DNA from 3 places in the Thalassospira sp. UBA4513 genome. Region 1 is predicted to be linked to each of the others. Evidence: predicted binding sites of a transcription regulator. Region 1 holds the regulator's gene; each other region holds the start of a gene.
What was found. Region 1 encodes LexA, which represses DNA repair genes until DNA is damaged. Its sites were predicted from a motif close to ATGTTCTANTTTGGTTC; they were not measured.
Positions count from the first base shown of each region.

Region 2: a site for LexA is predicted at 1,241-1,257, ahead of recA (recombinase RecA). Genes of this name have one in related genera too.
Region 3: a site for LexA is predicted at 1,368-1,384, ahead of B2T33_RS02440 (ImuA family protein). Genes of this name have one in related genera too.

Region 1 is NZ_DGMR01000001.1:48,680-51,941, forward strand. Features, by position in the region: gene trpC (indole-3-glycerol phosphate synthase TrpC) at 1-219, shown strand, start outside; gene moaC (cyclic pyranopterin monophosphate synthase MoaC) at 239-718, shown strand; gene lexA (transcriptional repressor LexA) at 881-1,588, shown strand; gene B2T33_RS00280 (ComEC/Rec2 family competence protein) at 1,665-3,262, opposite strand, start outside.
Region 2 is NZ_DGMR01000003.1:45,617-48,878, reverse strand. Features, by position in the region: gene recA (recombinase RecA) at 26-1,099, opposite strand; gene nikR (nickel-responsive transcriptional regulator NikR) at 1,385-1,864, opposite strand; gene B2T33_RS01020 (DUF4198 domain-containing protein) at 1,970-2,758, shown strand; gene B2T33_RS01015 (hypothetical protein) at 2,761-3,262, shown strand, end outside.
Region 3 is NZ_DGMR01000007.1:15,418-18,679, forward strand. Features, by position in the region: gene B2T33_RS02435 (Y-family DNA polymerase) at 1-639, opposite strand, end outside; gene B2T33_RS02440 (ImuA family protein) at 551-1,363, opposite strand; gene cysN (sulfate adenylyltransferase subunit CysN) at 1,523-3,262, opposite strand, start outside.

The sequences.
Region 1 (3,262 bases):
AACCTCAAGACCATGGAAATCTCGCTCACCACGACCGAGGAACTGGCAAGCATGGTCGGCGATGATCGGTTGCTGGTGGCCGAAAGCGGCCTGTTTACCCCTGATGACCTTGCCCGTATGGCAAAGGTCGGCGCTGAGTGTTTCCTGATCGGCGAAAGCCTGATGCGCCAGGACGACGTCGCAACCGCCACCCGCAAACTGCTTGGCCTTGCGGCCTGATCAATACTGGACAGAACCAATGGCAGACAAGCTTTCCCATATTGATGCCGGTGGCAACGCGGTGATGGTCGATATTTCGGCCAAGGCAGAAACCGCACGCATTGCGATTGCCAAGGCCCGGGTTCTGATGTCTTCCGAAACGGCAAAGCTGATTGCGGCGCGCGGCCATAAAAAGGGGGATGTTCTTGGCATCGCCCAGCTTGCCGGGATCATGGGGGCGAAAAAGACCCCTGACCTGATCCCGCTTTGTCATCCCCTGCCCCTGACTTCTGTCACCGTGGATCTCGAACTGGCCAACGATGCCGATGCCGTCGATATCACCGCCACCTGCAAGACAACCGGCAAGACCGGTGTCGAGATGGAAGCCCTCACCGCTGCCTCGGTCGCAGCACTCACGGTTTTTGACATGTGCAAGGCGGTTGATAAAAGTATGAGGATTACCGATTTGCGGGTCACCCGAAAAGAAGGTGGCAAATCGGGTACCTTCGTCGCGGACTAGCTTCCTGTCCCTGCGGACCGCCTACTATTCATATTTTTTGAAGGATCACGGCGATTATTCGGTTTTTCCGTCAAATCGCACAGAGCCGCTTGACCCGCGAAAAGAACTAAAGTAGAACATCTGTGTATCCTTTTTGTTCTTTTTACAGGTTCGGGAAATAACATGCTGACGCGCAAGCAATATGAGTTGCTGGTCTATATAGACAATTACCTTCGCGATCACGGGATTTCGCCCTCTTTCGATGAAATGAAAGAGGCCCTGAACCTTAAATCCAAATCCGGCATTCACCGCCTGATCACAGGCCTCGAGGAACGCGGCTTTATCCGCCGCCTTGCGCACCGTGCACGCGCGCTTGAGGTCGTCAGACTTCCGGAAAACAGCGATGATGACGCCCCGGAAACGCCAAACAATGTGACCTCGCTTGCCAGTGTGCGAAAGGCCGCGCATCGACCAACCACGGTGCCAACCGCCTTCTCGGAAGCCGGGGAATCCGTTGGTTTGCCGCTCTATGGCCGGATTGCTGCCGGTACACCGATCGAGGCCCTTCGCGATCAAACGACCATGGTGCAGGTCCCGGCCGCCCTGCTTGGTGCCGGTGATCACTATGCCCTTGAAGTATCGGGGGATTCGATGATTGATGCCGGCATTCTTGATGGCGATACCGTCCTGATCCAGCGCTGTGAACAGGCCCATGACGGAACGATTGTGGTGGCACTCGTCGATGACAGCGAAGCCACGCTTAAGCGCCTGAAACGCGGACGTGGTGAAGTTCTGCTGGAACCGGCCAACGCACGCTATGAAACCCGCGCCCTGTCGCCAGATCGCGTGCGCATTCAGGGCCGTCTGGTCGGGCTGCTGCGTCAGTACTGATTGCTTGCGCGAAGTTACAAACAAAAACGCCCGGTGCTTGTGCCCGGGCGTTTTTGTTTTGAGTACGATCAGGTTGTTAGCGCCCTGCTCTGCCGCCGATGATGATCCAGGGCCAATTGCCAGTTTCCGCACGGACGGTGTTGATTTCTGGCTTTTCGCCAGGCTCAGACGGCAGTTTGATCGCAACACCGCCCTGCCACCACAGAACGTCATCATCGATGATCACGCGCGCGCCAGAGGCCTGACAGGTGGTTGGTAGATCGGTTTTCAGGCTGACAATGATATCTGCATTACGGCAGGCATAAAACGGATTGGCAATACGGCTTGCGACGATGATCCGTGACGGAACGATGTTAGCGCTAACACCAAGGGAGCACGGGTCGTTCTGGCAGGCCTGTACGCGGCTTGGTTCCTGTTCGGGGCGAATACCAAAGCGGCTCATCCAGATGCCTTTTTGAAAGTCATTCAGCCGCGATGAGGTATGCAGGATAGCGGCATCGGGATCATAAACAGCCCAGCTTTCGCGGTCGCCCGAAATCAGGATTTCGGGTTCTTTGTGCAGTGCCTGAAAGATAATGGCGGCAAAAATCACCGGAAGGACCGGCACGATCATCACCTTGTCGCGCCAGATAACGATCCAGGCCAAGGCAAACAGCCCCAAGGCAACCGCCAGCATATCAAGGCCCGAGACATACCAAAGCCCCCAGTCCTGTGCGGCAACCAGTTCGGCGGTTTCCAACAATACCGTCAATCCGGGCTTCATCGCGGCCAAAGAAAACCCTGATAACCCAATCGGGATCAGCGCCAGCGTCACGACAATCCAGGGCATGACCCAGAATGCCATGACCGGAATGGCGACCAGATTGGCGAGTACGCCGAGCATTGAAATACGGCCGAAATGATAGCCGATAATGGGCGCAGTCACCGCCGTCACGATCAAACTGGTCAGCAGCAAACCGGCAAGATAAAGACCGGCACGCTCATACCAGGACAGCATCCCCTGCCGATCCAGCCAGCGCCGCCCCGGCCCGTCATAAAACGCAACAAGTGCGCCAACGGCGGCAAAGGAGAGCTGGAAACTGGCGCCAAGCGCCGCATCAGGCCGAAGGATCAAAACAATGATCGCGGCCACGCCCACAAGGCGCAGCGATATGGCACGGCGATCCAGCAGGAGTGCCAGCCAAACCACAAGCAACATGACAAAGGCGCGCTGGGTCGGGATGGTCGCCCCGGATAATCCAAGATAGACAAGCCCCGCCAGCATGGCCGCCATCGCTGCCCATTTCTTGATCGGATAGCGCAAGGCAATTGATGGAATGGCGGCCAACCCGAACCGGATCAGGAAAAACACCGTCCCGCACAGCAATCCCATATGCAGACCGGAAATCGCCAACAAATGCGCAAGCCCGGATTTGCGAAGGTTATCGGCAATATCCGGGGAGACTTCACCGCGTTCGCCAATGATCAGCGCCTTGGCAATGCCGGTTTCAGGGCCAGTCATTTCATCGCTGATGACGGCTGAGATATATTGACGCGCCCTTTCAATACCGACCAGTAAAATATTGTTGTTTATGTCTTTTTGATTTTCCAGAACTTCGAACTGTCGTCCAAAGACAAAGCCGGATGCGGCAATATTGCTGAAATAGAGATTACGTGAAAAATCCGGGTCGCCGG
Region 2 (3,262 bases), on a different contig from region 1:
CAATCAGTTGGAATGATCAATCAGATCAATCGTCGTTGACCGGTTCGTCTTCGCTCATATTGGTCATGGCTTCGGCGATCAGACCGGCACTCTCGCGAATGCTGTTTTCGATCTCCTTGGTCATTTCCGGATTCTCGCGCAGGAAGCTCTTGGCGTTCTCGCGGCCCTGACCGATACGGGTCGAGTTGTAGGAGAACCAGGAACCGGATTTCTCGACGATACCGGCCTTGACGCCAAGATCAAGGATTTCACCCATCTTGGAAATGCCTTCGCCATACATGATGTCGAATTCAACCTGCTTGAACGGCGGGGCCATCTTGTTTTTGACGACCTTCACACGCGTCTGGTTACCAACGACTTCGTCGCGGTCCTTGATCTGACCGATACGACGGATATCAAGGCGGACAGAGGCATAGAATTTAAGCGCGTTACCACCGGTTGTGGTTTCCGGGCTGCCGAACATCACACCAATCTTCATACGGATCTGGTTGATGAAGATGACCATGCAGTTCGAACGCGAAACAGAACTGGTCAGTTTACGCAGTGCTTGGCTCATCAGGCGGGCCTGCAGACCAACGTGCGTATCGCCCATCTCACCTTCAAGTTCGGCGCGCGGGACAAGGGCAGCAACCGAATCGACGACCAGAACATCAATCGCGCCAGAACGCACCAGCGTGTCAGCGATTTCAAGGGCCTGTTCACCGGCATCGGGCTGGGAAATCAGGAGTTCGTCGGTATTCACACCAAGCTTGCGGGCATATCCCGGGTCAAGCGCGTGTTCGGCATCGACAAACGCACAGGTCCCGCCAAGCTTCTGGGCTTCGGCAACCGTGTGCAACGCCAGCGTGGTTTTACCCGAACTTTCCGGACCATAGATTTCGACGATACGGCCACGCGGCAGACCGCCAATGCCCAGTCCGATATCAAGACCGAGCGAACCGGTTGAAATAGCTGAGATATCAACGGCGCTTTCCCGCTGACCCAGCTTCATAATCGAACCTTTGCCAAATGCCCGTTCGATCTGCCCAAGGGCGGCTTCGAGTGCCTTCTGCTTATCCATAGTATCCTTATCCACCAAATGCAGCGCGGTCTGAATCATTGCTCGAACTCTCTTATTCCACAGGGCCGGGTTGGATGCAACGCAGGCGGTTCCCCGGACCTATAATGCGGAACGCCACCGCTAGACTGTTTTGCCTGTTGCCGCAGCCTGCCACTGCGTTCTTATCGACAAAACAACTGAGAACATAATGCGAACATTCTCACAAAAATTCGGATGTTGCAAGTTTGTTCTCATGGCTTCGATTAGAACTTTCAGAGAACAGATGCTTCAACCGCCCGCCCAACAACAGCGGGGCGTGGGGTCAGTGACGGTTTGGCAATACGATCAGGTGGTGATTTTAAGATGTTCGTGCTTAGGCGCATGTCCATCGTGATCATCGCCATGATGATGGCTTTCGACATGCAATTCACCCGGCACGGTGTAAAGCTGCCCGTGGCGCACGCCCGGCTGTGCCAGAACCTTGTCGGCAAAGGCGCGGATTTCAGAAAGCCGCCCGCGCAGTGTCACACTTTCAAGGCAGGTATCATGATCAATATGGAAGTGCACCGTGGAAACCGTCAGATTGTGATGTTCGTGCTGAGTGCTCATCAGGCGTGATGCCAGCATGCGTTCCTCGTGATCATAGACATAGTTCAGAACCGCAATCCCGACCCCGTCGGCATTGTCTTCAAGCTTGGTGTTCTGAAGCTTTTCACGGATCAGATCGCGAAATCCCTCTGACCGGTTGGTATAGCCGCGGTGATCAAGAAACGCGTCAAACGCCTCCATCAGATCGTCTTCAATCGATACGGTCACGCGGGTCATTTTGACTACCTCTCACAATCAACGGCTTGACGAGTATGATCTTTTTTGAAAAGTTCATACCCGCACATGGTTCTTCCATAAAAACAATTTCCCAAAGGAACGCAAATGTTTCAACCAAAGTTCGCAGCAAGCATGGTGATTGGTGCCGCAACGCTTCTGATCGGTCTGTCGGCAAACGCGCATGAATTCATCGCAAGCCAATCGCCTGAGACGGCGAAGCCGGGCGAGAATGCGACACTTATCCTTGATTCGACCCATCAGTTTGGCCTTCCGGAAGAAGCAGAAGGCGTAAATGATGTGCGCGCCACGCTGATCACCGCCAATGGCACGAACGACATTGCGATTTCCCAAAATGACACCGCGCCCAATCTGATCGGCACGTTTGAAGTGCCCGATACGGCGGCTTGGATTTCCGGCCATCGTCTGGGTGTTGTCTGGTCGCAAACCCCCGATGGCTGGCAGGCCGGCGGTGCCGATGAACATCCCGATGCCATCGCATCGACCCGCTATGAAAAGTTTGCCAAGCTTCTGGTGGGTGTCGAAGGCTCAGCCGATTTTGTTACCAAACCACTTGGTGATGCACTTGAAATCGTGCCGCTCAGCGATCCGCGTGACACCAAGGTCGGCGAGGATGCCGAGTTCCAGATCCTTTTGAACGGTCACCCGTTGACGACATCGGTTCTGGCAACCTATGCCGGATTTACCGAAACACCGTCCTCCTGGGCCTATGCGACAGAGACACTGAGCACCGAGGCCGGCAGTGGCATTGCCAAGATCCGGGTTTCGGCCCCCGGTTTGTGGATTGTGCGTATCGCGGCCGATATGCCCGATGCCGAGGAAGGCGTTGGCAACCACAACATCCGCGCGACGCTATCATTCGCCGTAGATAAATGATGATGGCACGGACCGGCTTTTATCGCCTTTTGGTTCTGATGGCCCTGCTGATTGCGGGGCCATTGGCCGTCCCTGCCCCCGCCCATGCCCATGGTGCTGGTTGGCAGGTCGAAGATAGTGCCAATACAAAGACCTATGGTTTTCGATATACCGACGGATCCCCGATGGCCTTTGCCGAGGTGGTTGTCACAACCAAGGACGGCAAGGTCTGGCAAAAGGCGCGCACGGACCGGGTCGGTCAGTTCTCCCTTGGGCTTGGCGGCACACCAGCACCAGATGCGCCAAGTGAACTCCACATCAAGGTGGCCGATGGCATGGGGCATGTTGTGCAATTGGCCTATCAGCCGACGAACACCGCCAACGCCACAGTCACACCGGGGGGCGGCCAGACGGCAACTGCGTCGTCGACAACGGCCATCCAAGGCACGCCCGCGCTGTTTGATTTGCCGATTTGGGCAAGCATCCTGTTTGGCTGCAGCATCCTCGCGAACCTGTTTGGCGGGC
Region 3 (3,262 bases), on a different contig from region 1:
CAGGCACGATACCGGAAACCCGGCCGCAATTCCGTGATCGCGTGGCAGGGACAAAATGCGCTCATTGGGTGCGCCCGGATGACACCGGGCCGCGGCCCATGCGGCACCAGCGGTATCGGCAATGGCGGTGCGGGCAGCAATGCCTTGGGCCTTCATGTCGCGCAGGATTTGCGTGATCATGGTGCTTTCACCGCCAAACAAATGACTGCCGCCAGTGATTTCAAGCCATAGGCCCGCATCGCCATTAAGCCCATGTGCATGCAGGTCGCGGTCTGGCGCAATCCATGGGCTATAGCGGTCCATGAAGCGCACCAGTCGGGCAAATTTGCCATCGCAGAGTTCAGGCTCTTCAGGGCTGTCCTGAAGATCGGGCAGGATGCTGCGCGCATCAGAAAGGCGCATGCCACCGTGCAATCCGGCCTTTTGTGCCGCTGCATTCAGTCCACAGACGAGCACGCCCTTGTGGTCGCTGCGCGTGATCACGTGCGGGGGGGCTTGTGGCTTTGAGGCCTGTGGGGCAGTTTTCAGACTGTCAGCATCGCGGGGCTGATCAGGCGTGGGCGTGCCTGTCTTTGGGGTTGTCTTCTGACAGTCGGTTTTCCAGTGGGGCAGCCACAGATAAAGAAAACGTTGTTGCATCGGTTTTGACTTTCCAGCTTCCCGGTCGGACCCCGCGTCCCCCGATCAGGCTGAGATGATGGTCGTTTCCTGTTGGTCGTTCTGTTGGTTCCAAGGCGTTTACAGGTGTTATTTGCCAGCGCGTCCAGGCGCTTGAGGTCGGAATCCGCCCGTTTCTGGCAAGCGGGCGTAAAACAATGATGCGTGTGCCGCCACTTTCGCAGGCCAGTTGCAGGCGTCGTGCCGTGGTCAGGTCATAGTCGGAGGTTTCAATGATCACCGCACGGACCTGACCGGATTTTGCCACTTCCTCGCAGGTCCAAAGGGCGGTGGCCTGTTGATCCACCGTCATCATCAACGGTTCTGGTTCAAGGGCCGTCATCGGCAGGGACAGGGCATAAAACCCGCCCTGATCCAGCGCGCGACGCTGCCGGATCCAGAAGATGCCCTTGCCGGGTGGAGAGGCAAATGGGGCATCAGAGGGCGCATCCACAGACAATGTCGCCAGATACCACGCCAAAAGGGACGCCGCGCAATCATCATGGCCGCACAACACTTCATGCAGGCCAATCGGGGCAAGGCCGCCGATGCTGATATGATCGCGCAGGAACGTGCCGCCAAAGGCACGCGCAATTACCCCGTCTGCCCGATCTGGCCCACCGGACAGACAGGAAACCTGAACTTTCCATTGTTGCTCGGCCCGGGCCAAAGCTGCGCGTGCCTGATGAATGCGTCTGTCTGACATTTTATTGTTCCTGTTTTGTTCTATTTTATGTGGTCAAAGCGGAACAGGAGTCAAGGCGTATCCAATCGGGTTTTTCAGGATCGGGGATATGTGGTTGAAGCAAAAGAAAACCCGACATTCGCAAATGCCGGGTTTTCCTGAATGCATGTCTGAGTCAGATCAGATTTCCGGGAACCAGGCCCCGAGAACACCGAATTCTTCAAGCTTGGAGACAATCGCCTCTGCGGCTTCTTCGGCGGTTTGATCGGATGTGTTGACCGTGATCTCGGCATTTTCCGGCCGCTCATAGGGGCTGTCGATCCCGGTGAAGTTGGCGATCTCGCCCGCACGGGCCTTTTTATAAAGGCCTTTCACATCGCGCTGTTCGCAGACTTCAAGCGGGGTGTCGATAAACACCTCGATGAACTCGTCTTTCTCAACAAGGCTGCGTGCCAGTTGGCGTTCGCTTTTGAACGGCGAGATGAAGGACACCAGCGTGATCACGCCCGCATCGACAAAAAGCTTGGCGGTTTCCCCCACACGGCGGATGTTTTCCACGCGATCGGCATCGGTAAAGCCAAGATCCTTGTTCAGGCCATGACGGACATTGTCGCCATCAAGGGTGTAGGTGTGCTTGCCAAGGGCGTGGAGCTTTTTCTCAACTAGGTTGGCAACGGTCGATTTGCCCGCACCCGACAGGCCGGTGAACCACAGAATGACCGATTTCTGGCCTTTCTGATAGGCACGAGCCCCCTTGTTGATGTCCATTTCCTGCCATTTGATGTTGGTCGCACGGCGCAGGGAATGGTTGACCATGCCCGCCCCAACAGTGGCGTTGGTAAAGCGGTCAATAATGATGAAGCGGCCCGAATGACGGTTTTGATCATAGGGATCAAACGCCAACGCCTTGTCGGCCGAGATATTGGCAATCCCGACTTCATTAAGCTCAAGCGTCTTGCCCGCCACGTGTTCAAGCGTGTTCACATTGACCTTGTATTTTAGGTCGCTGATCTGCGCATTGGCAACCTGTGCGCCCATCTTGATCAGATAGGGACGGCCGGGCAGAAGGTGATCTTCGTGCATCCAGATGATGCGGGCTTCGAACTGATCGGCAAAGTCGGGCTTGGCATCCGCATGCGCCAAAATGTCGCCACGCGAAATGTCGATTTCATCTTCAAGGGTCAGGGTGATCGCCTGACCGGCAATGGCAACATCCAGGTTGCCATCAAAGGTGACGATGTCCTTGACCTTGCTGGTATGACCCGATGCGGTGACGACAACCTCGTCACCCGGTTTGACGCGGCCTGATGAAATGGTGCCGGAAAAGCCCCGGAAATCAAGGTTCGGGCGGTTAACCCACTGCACTGGCAAACGGAACGGCTTTTCAATCGCATCCTGTTCGACCTGCACATCTTCAAGATGGGCCAGAAGCGTCGGGCCGGAATACCAGGGCGTATTCGCGCTCGGCTCGATCATGTTGTCGCCACGCAGGGCCGAAAGCGGGATCGCGGTGATCGAGCTATAGTTCAGCTGCTCGGCGAATTTCAGATACTCGGCAACGATCTGATCAAATTTGGCCTGATCATAATCGATCAGGTCCATCTTGTTGACGGCCAGCACCACATGCTTGATGCCCAAAAGGGATGTGATGAAGCTGTGACGGCGGGTCTGGGTCAGAATCCCCTTGCGCGCATCAATCAGGATCACGGCAACATCGGCGGTCGAGGCACCGGTTGCCATGTTACGGGTATATTGTTCGTGGCCGGGGGTATCGGCGACGATGAATTTACGCTTGTCGGTCGAGAAGAAACGATAGGCAACATCAATGGTGATGCCCTGTTCGCGTTCGGCCTGTAAACCATCAAGCAGCAGGGCGAAATCAATCTCGCCGCCCTGGGTGCCAACCTTGCGGCTATCTGA